3 regions of the Enterobacter nematophilus genome follow, and region 3 is predicted to be linked to each of the others. Evidence: predicted binding sites of a transcription regulator. Region 3 holds the regulator's gene; each other region holds the start of a gene.
What was found. The regulator PhoB, encoded in region 3, activates phosphate uptake and scavenging genes when phosphate is short. The targets are predictions, from matches to a motif close to CTGTCATAAAACTGNCNNAT.

Region 1: a site for PhoB is predicted at 2,611-2,630, ahead of kdgR (DNA-binding transcriptional regulator KdgR). Genes of this name have one in related genera too.
Region 2: a site for PhoB is predicted at 3,768-3,787, ahead of uvrB (excinuclease ABC subunit UvrB). Genes of this name have one in related genera too.

What each region holds. Positions count from the first base shown of each region.
Region 1 covers NZ_JAPKNE010000002.1:542,576-548,714, reverse strand. Annotated here, with positions in the region: gene OSH03_RS09265 (MBL fold metallo-hydrolase) at 1-732, opposite strand, end outside; gene OSH03_RS09260 (YebO family protein) at 756-1,046, opposite strand; gene mgrB (PhoP/PhoQ regulatory lipoprotein MgrB) at 1,121-1,264, opposite strand; gene OSH03_RS09250 (YobH family protein) at 1,424-1,663, shown strand; gene kdgR (DNA-binding transcriptional regulator KdgR) at 1,728-2,519, opposite strand; gene OSH03_RS09240 (MFS transporter) at 2,698-4,071, shown strand; gene htpX (protease HtpX) at 4,116-5,003, opposite strand; gene prc (carboxy terminal-processing peptidase) at 5,197-6,139, opposite strand, start outside.
Region 2 covers NZ_JAPKNE010000001.1:1,159,560-1,165,698, reverse strand. Annotated here, with positions in the region: gene bioF (8-amino-7-oxononanoate synthase) at 1-1,150, shown strand, start outside; gene bioC (malonyl-ACP O-methyltransferase BioC) at 1,134-1,889, shown strand; gene bioD (dethiobiotin synthase) at 1,882-2,583, shown strand; gene OSH03_RS05505 (ABC transporter ATP-binding protein) at 2,546-3,268, opposite strand; gene uvrB (excinuclease ABC subunit UvrB) at 4,019-6,034, shown strand; gene yvcK (uridine diphosphate-N-acetylglucosamine-binding protein YvcK) at 6,106-6,139, opposite strand, start outside.
Region 3 covers NZ_JAPKNE010000006.1:120,063-126,201, forward strand. Annotated here, with positions in the region: gene sbcC (exonuclease subunit SbcC) at 1-447, opposite strand, end outside; gene sbcD (exonuclease subunit SbcD) at 444-1,649, opposite strand; gene phoB (phosphate response regulator transcription factor PhoB) at 1,837-2,526, shown strand; gene phoR (phosphate regulon sensor histidine kinase PhoR) at 2,548-3,843, shown strand; gene brnQ (branched-chain amino acid transporter carrier protein BrnQ) at 4,253-5,572, shown strand; gene proY (proline-specific permease ProY) at 5,654-6,139, shown strand, end outside.

The DNA of each region.
Region 1 (6,139 bases), on a different contig from region 3:
AATTTTCCCCAGACGTTCCGGTATCAACAGCAGCTCGGGCGAATAGCCGGTATCGCCACTAAACCAGAACCGGTGATGCCGCCTTTCAAAGACCCAGCCGCACCATAATGAACGATTGCGGTTCCAGAGCGTGCGCATACTCCAGTGCTGCGCCGGTACGGCGGTTAATGTCATCCCCTGCCAGGTAAAACTCTGCCACCAGTCGAGCTCAACCACCTGTTTTGCGCCCCGGCGACGAAACCAGCCGCCCAGGCCTAAAGGAACAAACACGCTGACGTCGGGAAAGCGTTTGAGAATATGGCGAACGGTGAATTCATCAAGATGATCGTAATGGTTATGCGAGATAACGACCGCGTCAAGCTGGTGCAGTTGATCGACAGAGAGTGCCGGAGGCGTTCTACGCTGCGGCCCTAAGAAAGGGAGCGGAGAAGCGCGCCGTGAAAAAACGGGATCGGTAAGAAGGATATTGCCGTCCAGCTGCAGCAGTATGCTCGCATGTCCGAGCCACCACGCCCCATCCTCCTGCGGTTGCTGAAGATCGGCCGGTTGCCACCACTGCCGTATAAAGTCATCGTAGCCGAGGGCAGGCGGCTTCGGTAAGCCGGCTTCTTTACGCTCTTTGCGCCAGCGGTCAAGATCGCCAGGCTGGTGTCCTGCAGAAGTGGTATTACGAAAACCGTTTGGGGTGTGATGCTGCAGGGAGGGGTCATACCAGGGATTTTTCCAGACCACAGCCACCTCCCGGAATCATACGATTAGCGTTCAGCCACCAGGCGAATAAAATCGTCTTGATCGTTGTTCTCTTCAGCGACCGCTTCTTTTGATACTTCTTTCTCTTCCGGCTCGTTAGCCTCGCACAGACGACGCAACAGCGCATTCTGTCGCTTTTGCTGCTCAAGCAGCGCTTCCAGCAGTTCGATCTGCTCGTTGGTACGTGAACTGGCACGGTTTACGAAAAACCAAATGACCAGCCCCACCAGCAGAACAACCAAAGAGATCGTCAGGGATGCCATATTTAGCAGCCCTGAATTCAGTAACTCACCCATTTCACCACCTCAATAAAAACGTCTATTTTACCACTGGCGCGAAGGAAGGAAATCACCTGAAGAAAAAATGCGTGCTACCACGGAATAAACTTATTGATTGCGCAAACGCCGCTAAAAAACTGTACATCCTGATCGCACATCACGTTGATAGTCTGCGTCCACAACACCACGCACGCTATCAGCACGATAATCAGAATCACCCAGCGTATTTTTTTCACTCCACACTCCGTTTAAAGACCTGATATGACCAGGTTATCACGGTTATCTTAAACAAGGACTAACTGTAGCGCCATCAGGCTCTTTTCAGAATCCTGCACTTGTTTCATTACGTAAACCGTTTAGGCTATCGTCATGATAACAACGATAAAGAGGTAATAATGCGCTTAATTATTCGTACAATTGTTGCACTGGCGATACTCTGGATTGGCCTGCTTTTAACGGGTTATGGCGTGCTGGTGGGAAGCACCGAAAACGCCGCAGGGTTAGGCATTCAATGTAAGTATTTAACAGCACAGGGAGTCAGCACGGCGCAGTATCTCCATTCGGATAGCGGGATCATTGGGTTAACCAACTGCCCGGTACTGCGTAAGACCTCCGTCGTGATTGATAATGGCTAAGCCACAGCGTTAACGACGAATAAAAAACGCCGCAAAGATGCGGCGTTTTTTATGTTAGCCTGGGTTAAAACGGATAGTCGTGGTAACCCATCTGTTCAGAAATCTTACGCGCGGCGGTATGCAGAATAGCCACGTACTCGTGCAGGCGCTCTTCCGAGAAGCGAAGCGTGGGGAAAGAGATGCTCAACCCCGCGATTACGACGCCAAAGCGGTCAAACACCGGAACGCCAATACAGCGCAGCCCTTCTTCCTGCTCTTCGTTATCTTCGCCGTACCCTTGTTCACGCACCTTGTCGAGCACCGTTAATAACTCATCGGTGTTAGTAATGGTCCGTTCAGTGCTGCGTTTGTACTCTACGCCATCGAGGATCTGTTTAACTTCTTCACGATCTCGCCACGCCAGCAGAACCTTACCAATGGCCGTGCTGTAAAGCGGGTTGCGACGACCAATGCGAGAATACATACGCAGGTTATACATGGAGTCAATTTTATGGATGTAAACAATGCTGTCTTCATCCAGCGCACCCAGGTGGATAGTCTCTTTGGTCAGGCGGGAGATCTCACGCATCTGAATATCCGCGCTACGGATCAGATCCACGTTTTGCAATGCCCGGGCACCCAGTTCAAACAGTTTCAGCGTCAGAGAATATTTTTCAGATTCGCCTTCCTGTGCAACGTAACCCAGTGATTTCATGGTTTGCAAAAAGCGGTAAACGGTGCTTTTTGACATCATCACGCGCTGTGACAACTCTGTGATACCAATTTCACGCTCTTCCCCGAGCGCCTGTAAGATGCCAAACACCTTCAGCACGGAAGAAACAGAATCTGGCTGTTTATCCAAATCCGCAATTGCCATTTACCACCTCATAGAGAGTGTTTTATAAAAATCAGAACCGGTTTTTATTATAAATTCCCGTCATGTTACCTGCAATCAATCCGCGTTTACTTCGTTACAAATCTGCGACATAAAACGGTGTTAACGATGCTAAAATAGTTACCCTGAGAATAATTTCACTCTGAGCTATTTATCCCCGATGGAAAAGAACCTTTCCGATGGACTGCCTTTGCCCCAGCGGTATGGCGCTATCGCTACGATTATTATTGGTATCTCAATGGCCGTCCTTGACGGCGCGATTGCGAACGTTGCCCTTCCCACCATTGCCACCGATCTGCATGCTTCCCCGGCCAGTTCGATATGGATTGTTAACGCCTATCAGATTGCGATTGTGGTTTCCCTGCTCTCCTTCTCTTTTCTGGGCGATATGTTCGGCTACCGTCGGGTATATCAGTGCGGGCTGGTGGTATTTACCTTCACATCGCTGCTGTGCGCCCTTTCGGACTCTCTGCATACGCTGACGCTGGCGCGCATCGCGCAAGGTTTTGGCGGCGCGGCGCTGATGAGCGTCAATACGGCGCTAATCCGCCTGATCTATCCGCAGCGTCATCTGGGGCGAGGCATGGGGATAAACTCGTTTATTGTCGCGGTCTCATCTGCCGCCGGGCCAACCATTGCAGCAGCCATACTTTCTGTCGCCTCCTGGCAGTGGCTGTTCGCCATAAACGTGCCGCTGGGTATCGTGGCTATCTTCTTTGCCCTGCGTTTTCTGCCCGCTAACGGCCCGAAAAGCAGCATGCCGCGCTTTGACGTGGCAAGCGCGGTGATGAATGCGCTCACCTTTGGTCTGCTGATTACCGCCCTGAGCGGTTTTGCGCAGGGTCAATCCCTGATGCTTACCGCCGTGGAGCTTGTCGCCCTGCTGGCGATCGGCTTCTTCTTTGTTCGCCGCCAGCTTGCCCTGCCGGTGCCCTTACTGCCGGTCGATCTGCTGCGAATTCCCCTCTTTTCGCTCTCCATCTGCACCTCCGTCTGCTCATTCTGCGCCCAGATGCTGGCTCTGGTTTCACTGCCCTTCTTTCTGCAAAGCGTGATAGGACGTTCCGAAGTGGAGACCGGGCTGTTGTTAACCCCCTGGCCGCTGGCGACGATGGTGATGGCACCGCTTGCCGGTTATTTAATAGAACGTGTACATGCCGGTTTGTTAGGTGCGGTGGGGCTGGCAGTGATGGCTACAGGTCTTTTCGCGCTGGCGCTGCTTCCGTCATCTCCAACCGATCTGGATATCATCTGGCGCATGATCCTGTGCGGTGCCGGGTTTGGCCTTTTTCAGTCCCCCAACAACCACACCATTATTACCGCGGCACCGCGCCGCCGCAGTGGAGGTGCCAGCGGCATGCTGGGGACCGCGCGTCTGCTGGGGCAAAGCACCGGGGCGGCGCTGGTTGCCCTGATGTTTAACCTTGCCGGGCAAAACGGCAACCACGTTGCGCTTCTCACCGCAGGCGTTCTTGCCACCCTGGCGGCCATCGTCAGCGGATTGCGCGTAACCCAACCCGACGTTCAGGCATAAAAAAAGCCGGGCGGAGTCTTCTCCAGCCCGGCTTGTTTAAGCACTTAGCGTAACTTCAGATATTCCCCACTGCGCAGCGCTTCAATACGTTTATCCAGCGGCGGGTGAGACATAAACAGCTCGCTCAGCGACTTTGATTTGCCGTTGATGCAGAAGGCCATCATGCTGTTCGCTTCCTGCGGCTCGTAGCTGGTTTTCAGACGCTGCAGGGCTGCAATCATCTTCTCACGACCCACCAGCTTCGCAGAGCCGGCATCCGCGTGGAACTCACGGTGACGAGAGAACCACATGGTGATAATGCTCGCCAGGATACCGAACACCAGTTCCAGCACCATCGATACGGCGAAGTAGATCAGCGGGTTACCGTTGCTCTCTTCACCTTCATCACGGTTGCCGCCCATGAAGCCAGCCGCAATCTGCGCCAGAATACGGGAGATAAAGATAACGAAGGTGTTCACCACGCCCTGGATCAGGGTCATGGTCACCATGTCACCGTTGGCAATATGGCTGATTTCGTGCGCGATAACCGCTTCGGCTTCGTCGCGGCTCATGTTCTGCAATAATCCGGTGCTCACGGCAACCAGCGACGCATCACGACGGGCACCCGTAGCAAACGCGTTAATATCCGGGGCATGATAAATAGCAACCTGCGGCATGGCGATGCCTGCCTGCTTAGACTGCTGCGCCACCGTATTCATCAGCCACTGTTCCATATCGTTACGCGGCTGTTCAATTACCTCACCGCCTACGGATTTCAACGCCATCCACTTTGACATCAGCAGGGAAATAAAAGAGCCACCAAAACCAAACAGCAGCGCCATAATCAACAGACCCTGAACGCTGCTCGACTGAATTCCCGTCAGGCTTAGCACGAGCCCGAAAACCACCATCACCGCCAGGTTGGTGAGCAGGAAGAGCGCGATTCGCATCATAATTTTCTTTTAACCTCAGTTTAACAAAACGCACTATGCGATTACCCACATCGTATGGGTATTACGGCTATTTTCAAGCATCCGGTAGGCGTAAGTCACCAGAAAGACACAACTTTACACAATTGGAAATCAGCCTGACGGAAGGATGCAGAACAAAAAGAAACAGGCACAATTTCTTGTGCCTGTTGGGAGATTATTTTGCCGAAGCGGGCTGCACGGCAGGCTTCTCTTTTTCCAGATTCGCCAGGTCGAGCGCGATATGCACCGTCTCGTCCAGGTACGGATCCGGCTCCTGGTAATCTTTTGGCAGATCGTCCAGTTTCTTGAGCAGAGGCTTACCTTCTCGCTTGAAGCGATCGTTGATACGCGCCAGACGCGTTGCATCATCCTCGTTGTTCTCTTTTTCACGCTGAGCGTAGTTCAGAGAAACAATATTCCGCTTATCCTTCAGGGCGTTGAAACGCGCAATGTCCTTCATGATGTACTGGAATTCCGGATCTTTCGCGATGCGTTCATTATGCGCCTTCAGCAGCTCAGGGCCAAACTGCGTCATATCACCCGCCTTCACGAAGGTCGCAGCATTGATGCTGTCCCACGGCAACGCGTTATCTTCAAACTTCTCGCCGGTTTCGGTCTCTTCCGTGCCGGTCGGCATCATGATATCCGGCGTTACGCCTTTACGCTGCGTACTGCCGCCGTTAACGCGGTAGAACTTCTGAATGGTGTACTGAACAGAGCCCAGCGCAGGCCATTCCGGACGCAGCATCTGATCGTAAATACGGTTCAGCGAGCGATACTGCTGAACGGTACCTTTACCAAAGGTGGGTTCACCCACGATCAGCGCGCGGCCATAGTCCTGCATTGCAGCGGCAAAGATTTCAGATGCGGACGCGCTGAAGCGGTCAACCAGGACCACCAGCGGGCCTTTGTAATAGACCACGCCGTCGTTATCAGCATCTTCACGAACTTTACCGTTGTTATCACGCACCTGTACAACCGGGCCAGACGGGATAAACAGGCCTGAGAGCGACACCGCTTCGGTCAGCGCACCGCCACCGTTCGTGCGCAGGTCGATGATGACGCTGCTCACGTTCTGCTTCTCAAGTTTCTGCAGCTGAACTTTTACATCGTCTGTC
Region 2 (6,139 bases), on a different contig from region 3:
GCAGGCACGGATTAATGCCGCGCTGGAAGAACGCCGGGCGGCAGAGGCGTTTCGCGTTCGCAGGGTGGTGGAAAACGGCGCGGGCCGTTTTCTGACCCGCGAGGGGCGGCAGTTTTGTAATTTCTCCAGCAACGACTATCTCGGGCTGAGCCAGCATCCGGCCATCGTCCGCGCCTGGCAGCAGGGCGCGGAGCGGTTTGGCGTGGGCAGCGGCGGCTCGGGACACGTCAGCGGCTACACCACGGCGCATCAGGCGCTGGAGGAAGAGTTGGCCGACTGGCTGGGCTACCCGCGCGCGCTGCTGTTTATCTCCGGCTTTGCCGCCAATCAGGCGGTCATAACGGCCATGATGGGGAAAGAGGACCGCATTGTCGCCGACCGCTTAAGCCACGCCTCGCTGCTGGAGGCGGCAAACTTAAGCCCGGCGCAGCTGCGCCGCTTTGCCCATAACGATGCGTCACAGCTCGCTACGCTGCTGGATAAGCCCTGCGACGGGCAACAGCTGGCGGTGACGGAAGGGGTGTTCAGCATGGACGGCGACAGCGCGCCGCTTGCCGCGCTTCACGAGGCCGCAAAGCGGCAAAACGCCTGGCTGCTGGTCGATGACGCCCACGGCACTGGCGTGATGGGCGATGAAGGACGCGGCAGCGCCCATCAGCAAAACGTGAAGCCGGAACTGCTGGTGGTTACCTTCGGCAAAGGCTTCGGCGTCAGCGGCGCCGCCGTGCTGTGCAGCGAATCTGTCGCCGACTATCTGCTGCAGTTTGCCCGTCACCTCATCTACAGCACCAGCATGCCCCCGGCGCAGGCCGTGGCGCTGTCGGCGTCGCTGGCGGTGATCCGCAGCGCAGAAGGGGATGAACGCCGTCAGCGGCTGGCAGAGCACATCTCCTGCTTCCGTCAGGGATTGGCGGCGCTTCCCTTCCAGAGTCCCGATTCGCAGAGCGCCATCCAGCCGGTGATTGTCGGCGAAAACGGCCGCGCGCTGGCGCTGGCCCAGGCGCTGCGCGAGCGGGGGATGTGGGTTACGGCCATTCGTCCGCCGACCGTCCCGCCGGGGACGGCGCGTCTGCGCTTAACCCTGACGGCGGCGCATGAGGCGCAGGATATCCAGACGCTGCTGGAGGCGCTTCATGATGAGGGTGAATAAGCAGGCCGTTGCGGCGGCGTTTGGCCGGGCCGCGCGCAGCTATTCGCAGCACGATGAACTCCAGCGCCAGAGCGCTCAGGGGCTTCTGGCCGCGCTTGGCGAGAACCACTTCCCGCAGGTGCTGGACGCCGGCTGCGGTCCCGGCAGCAACAGCCGCTACTGGCGCGGGGCGGGGAGCGAGGTGACGGCTATCGACCTGTCGCCCGCCATGCTGGACGAGGCGCGTCAGCAGCAGGCTGCGCACCACTATGTCGTGGCGGATATCGAAGCTATCCCGCTGGCGGATGCGCAGTTCGATCTGGTCTGGAGCCATCTGGCGGTCCAGTGGTGCAGCAGCCTTCCGCAGGCGTTACGCGAGCTTTATCGCGTCGCACGACCGGGCGGAAAGGTGGCCTTTACCACCTTGCTCGAAAGTTCGCTGCCGGAGCTGAATCAGGCGTGGAAAGCGGTGGATGAGCAGCCGCACGCAAACCGCTTTTTATCGCATGAGCAGGTGACGCAGGCGCTGGCAGGCTGGCGCTGTCGCAGCACGGTGCAGACCATCACGCTTAATTTTAGCGACGCGTTCAGCGCCATGCGCTCTCTGAAGGGCATCGGCGCCACGCACCTGCACGCCGGGCGGGAGAAAAAACCGCTGACCCGGGGGCAGCTGCAGCGCCTGGAGCTGGCCTGGCCGCAGCAGCGGGGCCTTTTCCCGCTCTCTTATCAACTTTTTCATGGGATTATCGAACGTGACTGAACGTTATTTTGTTACCGGCACGGATACGGAAGTGGGCAAAACGGTTGCCAGCGCTGCGCTGCTGCAGGCGGCACGACTGCTCGGAAAAAACACCGCCGGATATAAGCCCGTGGCTTCCGGCAGCGAGATGACGGCGGAAGGGTTACACAATACCGACGCGCTGGCGCTCCAGCGTAACAGTAGCCTTGAGCTTGCCTATTCGGCGGTGAATCCATACACCTTTGCCGAGCCGACGTCGCCGCACATTATCAGCGCTGACGAAGGCCGTCCGATTGATTTCGCCGTGCTGTCTGCCGGGTTACGGACGCTGGAAAGCCAGGCCGACTGGGTGCTGGTGGAAGGCGCGGGCGGCTGGTTTACGCCGCTTTCGGACACGCAGACCTTTGCTGACTGGGTGCAGGCCGAGCGGCTTCCGGTCATTCTGGTCGTCGGCGTGAAGCTGGGCTGCATCAATCACGCCATGCTGACCGCGCAGGCCGTTCAGCAGGCAGGGCTGACGCTGGCAGGCTGGATAGCTAACGACGTGGTTGCGCCGGGCAGGCGGCATCAGGAGTATCTGGCGACCCTCAAGCGCGTGCTCCCGGCGCCGTTCCTCGGGGAAATCCCCTGGATTGCTGGCGATGCTGAGCAGGCCGAAACCGGTCGCTATCTCGACCTCAGCGTCTTGCTTCCCGCGACATCCAGTGGGCAATAAGCTCATCGTTCAGCTCGCTAACGTGGCCCTGCGCCACGTTACGCCCGCGATAAAGCATGCAAAACCGATCCGCCACCCGGCGGATAAACGACAGCTGCTGCTCCGCCAGCAGCACCGTCATGCCTAACTCCCGGTTTAAGCGCACCAGCAGCTGCGCCAGCTTCTGGGCAAAGCCGTGTCCCGCGCCGTGCATGGGCTCATCCAGAATCAGCATCCGCGGGCGGTTGACCAGCGCATTCGCCAGGGCGAGCTGATACTGATCCTCTGGCGAAAGAGCATTGCCCCGCGTCTGACGTCGCGCGTAAAGTTCCGGGAACAGATCGTACACGTCGCTTTTCGCCGCCGGGTCGGGTTTCCCCACCGCCCGCATGGCAATATGCAGATTCTCCTCAATCGTCAGCTGAGAAAAAATACGCCTGTCCTGCGGCACATAGCCTATTCCCGGCCCTGAACGCTGTTCCGGTGGCTGACTAAGCAAATCACGCGGCGGTGCGCCCGCTTCATGCCAGATGATGGTGCCGCTATCGACGGGCACTTTTCCTGTAATGCAGTTCATGAGGGTGGTTTTGCCCATCCCCGGCAGGCCAACAACGCCTGTACACATCCCTTGCGGAAAATCTAAATCCACGTTCCATAGCGTATGTTGGCTTCCGTAAAACTGATTCACTGCACGCAGACTCAACATCTTTCTCTCCTTAAAAATGCGTAGGGATAGGCCTGATGTGAAGCTGCAAAACTCCTGCCAGAAACCTGAAATCGATTAAAAAAACGCCTTTTTTAGGAATAAGCCACAGGAGAGCAGGGTAAAAACGCGTGGCTTGCACATCGGCGGTGCCGGGAATGTTGAGTCGTGGTGCAGGACGGAAAATGGCTGAAATGTGAGCAGGATCGCATCTGTTGGTTATGAATGACTCAACTGTTTATCGTCAAAAAATAGCTATAAAAATTTTTTGTTGCCGCCTCGTGGGAAAATCCGGGAATTTGCTGAGCGGCGGTCTACACGGGCTGGAAGCAGTTATCCACTATTCCTGTGGATAACCATGTGCATTAGAGTTAGAAAACACGCGATAAGCGAGAGAAGACGCGGCTTTCGCCCAAATTGACGCGAAACGCGGCTTTAGAAAATATCGTTTAAAATTTAACTGCTTAGATAAAAGCAATTACCGTAATGAAAGTGTCACTCGTTGCCATAAAACTATCATTACCTGGCTTGACAAATGTTAAAAAAGAAAAAGTTCTGGGGATAACCCAGCCTCGCTGGTTTTTTATCTCGTCGGAGCCTAAATTTTGTCCGCTAACGCGCTAATGACTCCGCCGCTACGCTAAATATCCTGACACGCCACTGGTTTTTCATCCAGTGTTTTTTACTGGCATTCCTGCCAACAACGAGTAAAATTACTCACCTGCCGCTTATAACGTCATCAGGTCGTCGCCCATGAGTAAACCGTTCAAACTGAATTCTGCTTTCCGCCCATCTGGCGATCAGCCTGAGGCGATCCGTCGTCTTAAAGAGGGGCTGGAGGACGGGCTGGCGCACCAGACGCTGCTGGGGGTAACCGGCTCGGGCAAAACGTTTACTGTCGCCAACGTGATCGCTGACCTGCAGCGCCCCACGATGGTGCTCGCACCTAACAAAACCCTTGCGGCACAGCTTTACGGCGAGATGAAAGAGTTCTTCCCGGAAAACGCGGTGGAGTATTTCGTCTCCTACTACGATTACTACCAGCCGGAAGCCTATGTGCCGAGCTCTGACACCTTCATCGAGAAAGATGCTTCAGTGAACGAACACATCGAACAGATGCGACTGTCTGCGACCAAGGCGCTGCTTGAGCGTCGCGATGTGGTTGTGGTCGCGTCTGTTTCGGCGATTTACGGCCTGGGCGACCCGGACCTCTATCTGAAGATGATGCTGCACCTGACGCAGGGGATGATCATCGATCAGCGCGCGATTTTGCGCCGTCTGGCCGAGCTGCAGTACACCCGTAATGACCAGGCCTTCCAGCGCGGGACGTTCCGCGTTCGCGGTGAGGTGATCGACATCTTCCCGGCGGAATCGGACGATATGGCGCTGCGCGTCGAGCTGTTTGACGAAGAGGTCGAACGTTTGTCGCTGTGCGACCCGCTGACCGGCCACGTTGAGTCGGTGATCCAGCGTTTTACCATCTACCCTAAAACGCACTACGTAACGCCACGCGAGCGTATCGTGCAGGCGATGGAAGAGATCAAAGAGGAGCTGGCAGAGCGCCGTAAGGTGCTTCTGGCCAACAATAAGCTGCTGGAAGAGCAGCGCCTGAGCCAGCGCACCCAGTTCGATCTGGAAATGATGAACGAGCTGGGCTATTGCTCGGGCATCGAAAACTACTCGCGCTTCCTCTCCGGACGCGGGCCGGGCGAGCCGCCGCCGACGCTGTTTGACTACCTTCCGGCCGACGGTTTGCTGGTGATCGACGAATCCCACGTCACGATCCCGCAGATCGGCGGGATGTACCGCGGCGACCGCGCGCGTAAAGAGACGCTGGTGGAGTACGGCTTCCGCCTGCCGTCAGCGCTGGATAACCGTCCGATGAAGTTTGAAGAGTTTGAGGCGCTGGCGCCGCAAACTATCTACGTGTCGGCCACGCCGGGCAACTACGAGCTGGAGAAATCCGGCGATGAGGTGATCGACCAGGTGGTCCGTCCGACCGGGCTGCTGGACCCGGTTATCGAGGTGCGCCCGGTGGCGACCCAGGTGGACGATCTGCTCTCTGAGATCCGGGCCCGTTCCGCCATCAACGAGCGCGTGCTGGTGACGACGCTCACCAAGCGCATGGCGGAAGACCTGACCGAGTATCTGGAAGAACACGGTGAGAAGGTGCGCTATCTGCACTCGGACATCGATACCGTGGAGCGTATGGAGATCATCCGCGATCTGCGTCTGGGCGAGTTTGACGTGCTGGTGGGGATCAACCTCCTGCGAGAAGGTCTGGATATGCCGGAAGTCTCGCTGGTGGCGATTCTGGACGCCGATAAAGAGGGCTTCCTGCGCTCTGAGCGCTCCCTGATCCAGACCATTGGCCGCGCCGCGCGTAACGTCAACGGGAAAGCGATTCTGTACGGGGACAAAATCACCCCGTCGATGGCGAAAGCGATTGGCGAAACGGAACGCCGCCGCGAGAAACAGCAGCGCTACAACGAAGAGCACGGCATCACGCCGCAGGGGCTGAACAAGAAGGTGGTGGATATTCTGGCGCTGGGTCAGAACATTGCGAAGACCAAAGCGAAAGGCCGCGGCAAGGCGCGTTCAGTGGTGGAAGAAGATACCGTCGTGCTGACGCCGAAGGCGCTGCAGCAGAAAATCCACGAGCTGGAAGGGCAAATGATGCAGCACGCCCAGAACCTGGAATTCGAAGAGGCGGCGCAGATCCGCGACCAGCTTCATCAGCTGCGGGATCTGTTTATCGCGGCATCGTGAGTAAGCGTTGTTTTCTCCCTCTCCCCGTGGGAGAGGGCCGGGGTGAGGGCATCAGGCCGCACCAAACGAACCTAACCCAACGCCTGAATCGCCTTCTCCAGCGCT
Region 3 (6,139 bases):
GCGGGTAAAGCGGCCGTAGTCCAGCCCGGTGAGCGCCGCGGTTTGCTCCAGCTTATCCGAGACCTTGTCGGCCAGAATCTTGCCGTCCTCGCAGCGGGCCAGCTCCACTCGCGGTGCCTGCAAGTTCCCGTCCGGCTGGTTGCGCGCCCGGTTCTGGCTCCAGAAGGCGCGATAGGCGACGCCTTTCACCTCAAACTCTACTTCCGCCAGGCACTCGGCGGTATCGCGCGTCATCAGGTCGTTTTGCGCCTGAGAGACCTTATTCAGGCGCGGCGTTTCGTGGTAGAGCGCCAGACAGATGGCGTCGAGCAGGGTGGTTTTACCCGCGCCGGTTGCGCCGGTGATGGCAAACAGGCCGTTGCTGGCAAAAGGCTCCGCGGTGAAGTCAATTTTCCACTCGCCCTTAAGGGAGTTGAGATTTTTCAGGCGCAGGCTCAGAATTTTCATGCGTTTTCTTCCTCGTCATTGAGGGCGTGCAGGGTATGGCTGAACAGCTCGTTGAGCCTGACGCGCTTCGCATCATCGATCTCTTCCTGCGACAGGCGGCGTTCAAATACCTCCTCTACCCGCAGTTCGCTGAGCGTTTCGCGCTGGGCGCCGAGCAGAATTTTCTCGCGCTGCTCGCGGCTGCGGCGCACCAGCAACACCTCTACCGGCAACTCTTCGGTCAGCGCCTGAATTTTCCGCTGCATATCGTGCAGGTAGTCATCGGTGGTGATTTCAATATCCAGCCAGACGGGCGGGTTAAGCTCCGCGCCGCGCCACTGCTCAAGCTGTTCCGTAATCGCGGCAAGATCGCCCTTCAGCACCGCCAGCGGCTGGGTGACCGGCACTTCCAGCGTCTCGACGGCGCTGAGTTTGCCCTCATCAAAGCTCACCAGATGTACGGATTTGGCTTTGCCGGTTTCATCGAAGCTGAGCGAAATAGGGGAACCGCAGTAGCGGATATGCTCGCAGCCGCCGATGACCTGGGCGCGGTGAATGTGCCCGAGCGCGATGTAGTCCGCGGGCGGGAAGTTTTGCGCGGGAAAGGCATCAAGCGTACCGATATAGATCTCGCGGACCGCGTCACTTTTGCTGGCCCCGACGGTGGTGAGGTGCCCGGTGGCAATGACCGGAATGGCCTGTTCACCGCGCAGGGCACAGGCTTGTGCGTGCTGCTGGTGATAATAGTCGGTGATGGCCTGTAATAAATGCTGCTGCTTTTCCGCGCCCGACAGTCCCGCCTGGCTTTGTACGATGTCCCGCGGGCGTAAAAAGGGAATCGGACACAGTACCGCGCCCGGCGATCCGTCGCGTTTTTTCAGGATCTGCGGCGCGTGCCCGGCGCTGGCGACCACGGTGGTATTGAGAAACGCCAGGATATCGCGGGATTCATTGAGCGTGGCGACGGAGTCATGGTTACCGGCGACAATCACCAGATGACAGCCGGTCTGCTGCAGGTTCACCACGAAGCGGTTATACAATTCACGCGCATAGCTCGGCGGCGAACCGGTATCGAAAATGTCACCCGCCACAATAATGGCATCCACCTCGTGCGCCTGGGCCGTTTCCAGAAGCCAGTTCAGGAACGCTTCATGTTCAGCCGCACGGCTTTTGCTGTAAAAATTTTGACCCAGATGCCAGTCCGAGGTGTGAAGTATGCGCATAGGAGATCCGTGGCGAAAAACGATGCGGGCGATTATAAACTGTCAGGGAGAGGAAAATAACCGCTGTAATAAAACAACAGTTTGCCATTTATAGTGGTACTGTTTTTCATAAATCTGTCATAAATCTGACGCATAATGGCGCCGCATTACAAACTTGTAACTTAAATAAGATAAGACAGGGCAAAGTATGGCGAGACGTATTCTGGTCGTAGAAGATGAAGCTCCAATTCGTGAAATGGTGTGCTTCGTGCTCGAACAAAATGGCTTCCAGCCGGTTGAAGCGGAAGATTATGACAGCGCGGTGAACCAGCTGAATGAACCCTGGCCCGATCTGATTCTGCTTGACTGGATGTTGCCCGGCGGCTCCGGACTGCAGTTTATCAAACACCTGAAGCGTGAAGCGCTGACCCGCGACATCCCGGTTGTGATGCTCACGGCGCGCGGAGAGGAAGAGGATCGCGTGCGCGGTCTGGAGACCGGCGCGGACGATTACATTACTAAACCTTTCTCTCCGAAAGAGCTGGTTGCCCGCATTAAGGCCGTCATGCGCCGTATTTCGCCGATGGCGGTGGAAGAGGTGATTGAGATGCAGGGCCTGAGCCTTGATCCTACGTCACACCGCGTGATGACCGGCGAAAATCCCCTCGACATGGGGCCTACCGAATTTAAACTCCTGCACTTCTTTATGACCCATCCGGAACGCGTTTACAGCCGCGAGCAGTTGCTGAATAACGTCTGGGGAACTAACGTGTATGTCGAAGACCGGACGGTTGACGTACATATCCGCCGCCTGCGAAAAGCGCTGGAACTGAGCGGCCACGATCGCATGGTACAGACGGTCCGCGGCACGGGTTATCGTTTCTCGACCCGTTTCTGAACAATGACAGGAGTGTGACGCGTGCTGGAACGTCTGTCATGGAAAAGGCTCGTCTTTGAACTGATCTTATGCTGTATTCCGGCCCTCCTTCTGGGGGCCATTATTGGGCACCTGCCGTGGTTTCTGCTGGCGGCGGTTACCGGGCTGTTAGTCTGGCATTTCTGGAACCTGCTTCGTCTCTCCTGGTGGCTGTGGGTTGACCGCAGTATGACGCCGCCGCCGGGAAGCGGCAGTTGGGAGCCGCTGCTGTACGGCCTGCACCAGATGCAGATGCGTAATAAAAAGCGCCGTCGCGAGCTGGGAAGCCTGATCAAACGCTTTCGCAGCGGCGCAGAGTCGCTGCCGGATGCGGTGATCCTGACGACAGAAGAAGGAACTATTTTCTGGTGTAACGGGCTTGCGCAACAGCTGCTGGGCCTGCGCTGGCCGGACGATAATGGTCAGAACATCCTCAACCTTCTGCGCTATCCCGAGTTCACGCTGTATCTTAAAAAGCGTGATTTCACCCGTCCCCACAATCTGAAGCTGAATAACGGCCGCCATCTGGAAATCCGCGTGATGCCCTACAGCGATCGCCAGTGGCTGATGGTGGCGCGCGACGTGACCCAGATGCACCAGCTGGAAGGGGCGCGTCGTAACTTCTTCGCCAACGTCAGCCACGAGCTACGCACCCCGTTGACCGTGCTGCAGGGCTACCTGGAGATGATGCAGGAGCAAACCCTGGAAGGCGCGCCGCGTGAAAAAGCGCTGCATACGATGCGCGAGCAAACGCACCGTATGGAAGGGCTGGTGAAGCAGCTGCTGACGCTGTCGAAGATTGAAGCGGCGCCGTCGCTTGCGCTGAATGACACCATTGATGTGCCCATGATGCTGCGCGTCGTCGAGCGTGAAGCGCAGACGTTAAGCCATAAAAAACATCAGCTGACCTTTGACGTCGACAATACGCTGAAGGTGCTGGGCAGCGAGGATGAACTGCGTAGCGCCATCTCCAACCTGGTGTACAACGCGGTAAACCATACGCCGGAAGGGACGGATATCGTGGTGCGCTGGCAGCATACGCCGGCAGGCGCCGAGTTTAGCGTGGAGGATAACGGGCCGGGGATCGCCCCGGAGCATATTCCGCGCCTGACCGAGCGCTTCTACCGGGTGGATAAAGCGCGATCGCGGCAGACGGGGGGGAGCGGCCTGGGGCTGGCGATTGTGAAACACGCGGTGAATCACCATGAAAGCCGTCTTGATATCCAGAGTACCCTGGGTAAGGGAACCCGCTTCAGTTTCGTTATCCCGGAACGATTAATTGCCAAAAAAAGCGCCTGACGGCAGGCGTGTCATTTTACCTTTCCACGGGTCAGCAATCGCTGGCCCGTTTGCTTTGCAGTCAAGCGAAACGCGTGTGAATTTTATACGGTTGGCTGTTTTTTGTTCGCATGATTAGCCATGGGTTTTTCCTATAATTAGCGCATTGTTCTGGTGTGCGTTTTCATACTGGCATATTGTTCTGGTTTTGCGATCCCTCCTTGCCTTTAAACGTTATAAGCGTTTAAATTGCCCCCCAGATACTGTCAGACCGACTGTATTTGCGTGGTAAATCGAAAAACTATTCTTCTCCACGCCAGGACGGGAGCATTTCCCGCTGAAATTGAGCAAATTTTCGGCTGTATCGTCCCGTCAGGGAAATCGAAAATCTCAACGTTTTCAACACCACATCCACAGGCAGTAAGGTTTTATGACCCATCACTTAAAATCGCGTGACATTATCGCGCTGGGCTTTATGACATTTGCGCTGTTCGTTGGCGCAGGCAACATCATTTTCCCTCCAATGGTTGGCTTACAGGCGGGTGAACACGTCTGGACCGCCGCGTTTGGTTTCCTGATTACTGCCGTGGGTCTGCCGGTACTGACCGTTATCGCGCTGGCGAAAGTCGGTGGCGGCGTGGATAGCCTCAGCACCCCGATTGGCAAAGTGGCTGGCGTTCTGCTGGCAACCGTCTGCTATCTGGCCGTTGGTCCGCTGTTTGCTACCCCGCGTACCGCGACCGTTTCCTTCGAAGTGGGTATCGCCCCGCTGACCGGCGACGGCGCGATGCCGCTGTTCATCTACAGCCTGATTTATTTCGCCATCGTTATTCTGGTTTCCCTCTATCCGGGCAAGCTGCTGGACACGGTCGGTAACTTCCTGGCGCCGCTGAAAATTGTGGCGCTGATCGTGCTGGCCGTGGCGGCCATCATCTGGCCAGCCGGCCCGATTAGCGACGCGATGGATGCCTATAAAAACGCCGCGTTTTCTAACGGCTTTGTGAACGGCTACCTGACGATGGATACGCTGGGCGCGATGGTGTTTGGTATCGTTATCGTTAACGCCGCGCGTTCCCGCGGCGTGACCGAAGCGCGTTTGCTGACCCGCTATACCATCTGGGCTGGCCTGATGGCCGGTGTGGGCTTGACGCTGCTGTATCTGGCGCTGTTCCGCCTGGGCTCCGATAGCGCGATGCTGGTCGATCAGAACGCGAACGGTGCGGCTATCCTGCACGCTTACGTTCAGCACACCTTCGGTGGGGCGGGCAGCATGCTGCTGGCGGCGCTGATCTTCCTGGCGTGTCTGGTAACCGCGGTTGGCCTGACCTGCGCCTGTGCAGAGTTCTTTGCGCAGTATCTGCCGCTCTCTTACCGTACCCTGGTGTTTATCCTCGGCATCTTCTCCATGGCGGTGTCTAACCTCGGTCTGAGCCACCTGATTCAGGTCTCTATTCCGGTGCTGACGGCGATCTATCCGCCGTGCATCGTGCTGGTGGTGCTGAGCTTCACCCGTCCGTGGTGGCATAACTCCTCACGAATTATTGCGCCAGCCATGTTTATCAGCCTGATTTTTGGTATCCTTGACGGGATTAAAGCATCAGCGTTCGCTGAAATTCTGCCAGCCTGGACACAGCGTCTGCCGCTGTCCGAGCAGGGCCTGGCCTGGCTGATGCCTACCGTTGTTGCACTGGTTCTGGCGGTTATCTGGGATCGTGCTGCAGGGCGTCAGGTCGCATCGAACGCTCATTAATCAACGGCAACAAACTGTTTAACCACGGGGCTTAAGGCCCCGTGGTTTTTTGTTTTTTTCGTGTTGAATGGCAAGATTTAAATGGAAAGCACTAACAAACTTAAACGTGGATTGAGCACGCGCCACATCCGCTTTATGGCGCTGGGCTCTGCTATCGGCACCGGTCTTTTTTATGGCTCGGCAGATGCCATCAAAATGGCCGGTCCAAGCGTTCTGCTGGCGTACATCATCGGCGGCGTGGCGGCGTATATCATCATGCGCGCCCTCGGCGAAATGTCGGTTCACAACCCGTCTGCCAGCTCCTTCTCCCGCTACGCGCAGGAAAACCTCGGCCCGCTGGCCGGGTTTATCACCGGCTGGACCTACTGCTTTGAAATTTTGATTGTGGCGATTGCCGACGTAACCGCATTCGGCATCTACATGGGCGTCTGGTTCCCGGCGGTGCCGCACTGGATCTGGGTGCTGAGCGTGGTGTTGCTCATTTGCGCCGTCAACCTGATGAGCGTGAAGGTGTTCGGCGAGCTGGAGTTCTGGTTCTCCTTCTTCAAGGTCGCGACCATCATCATC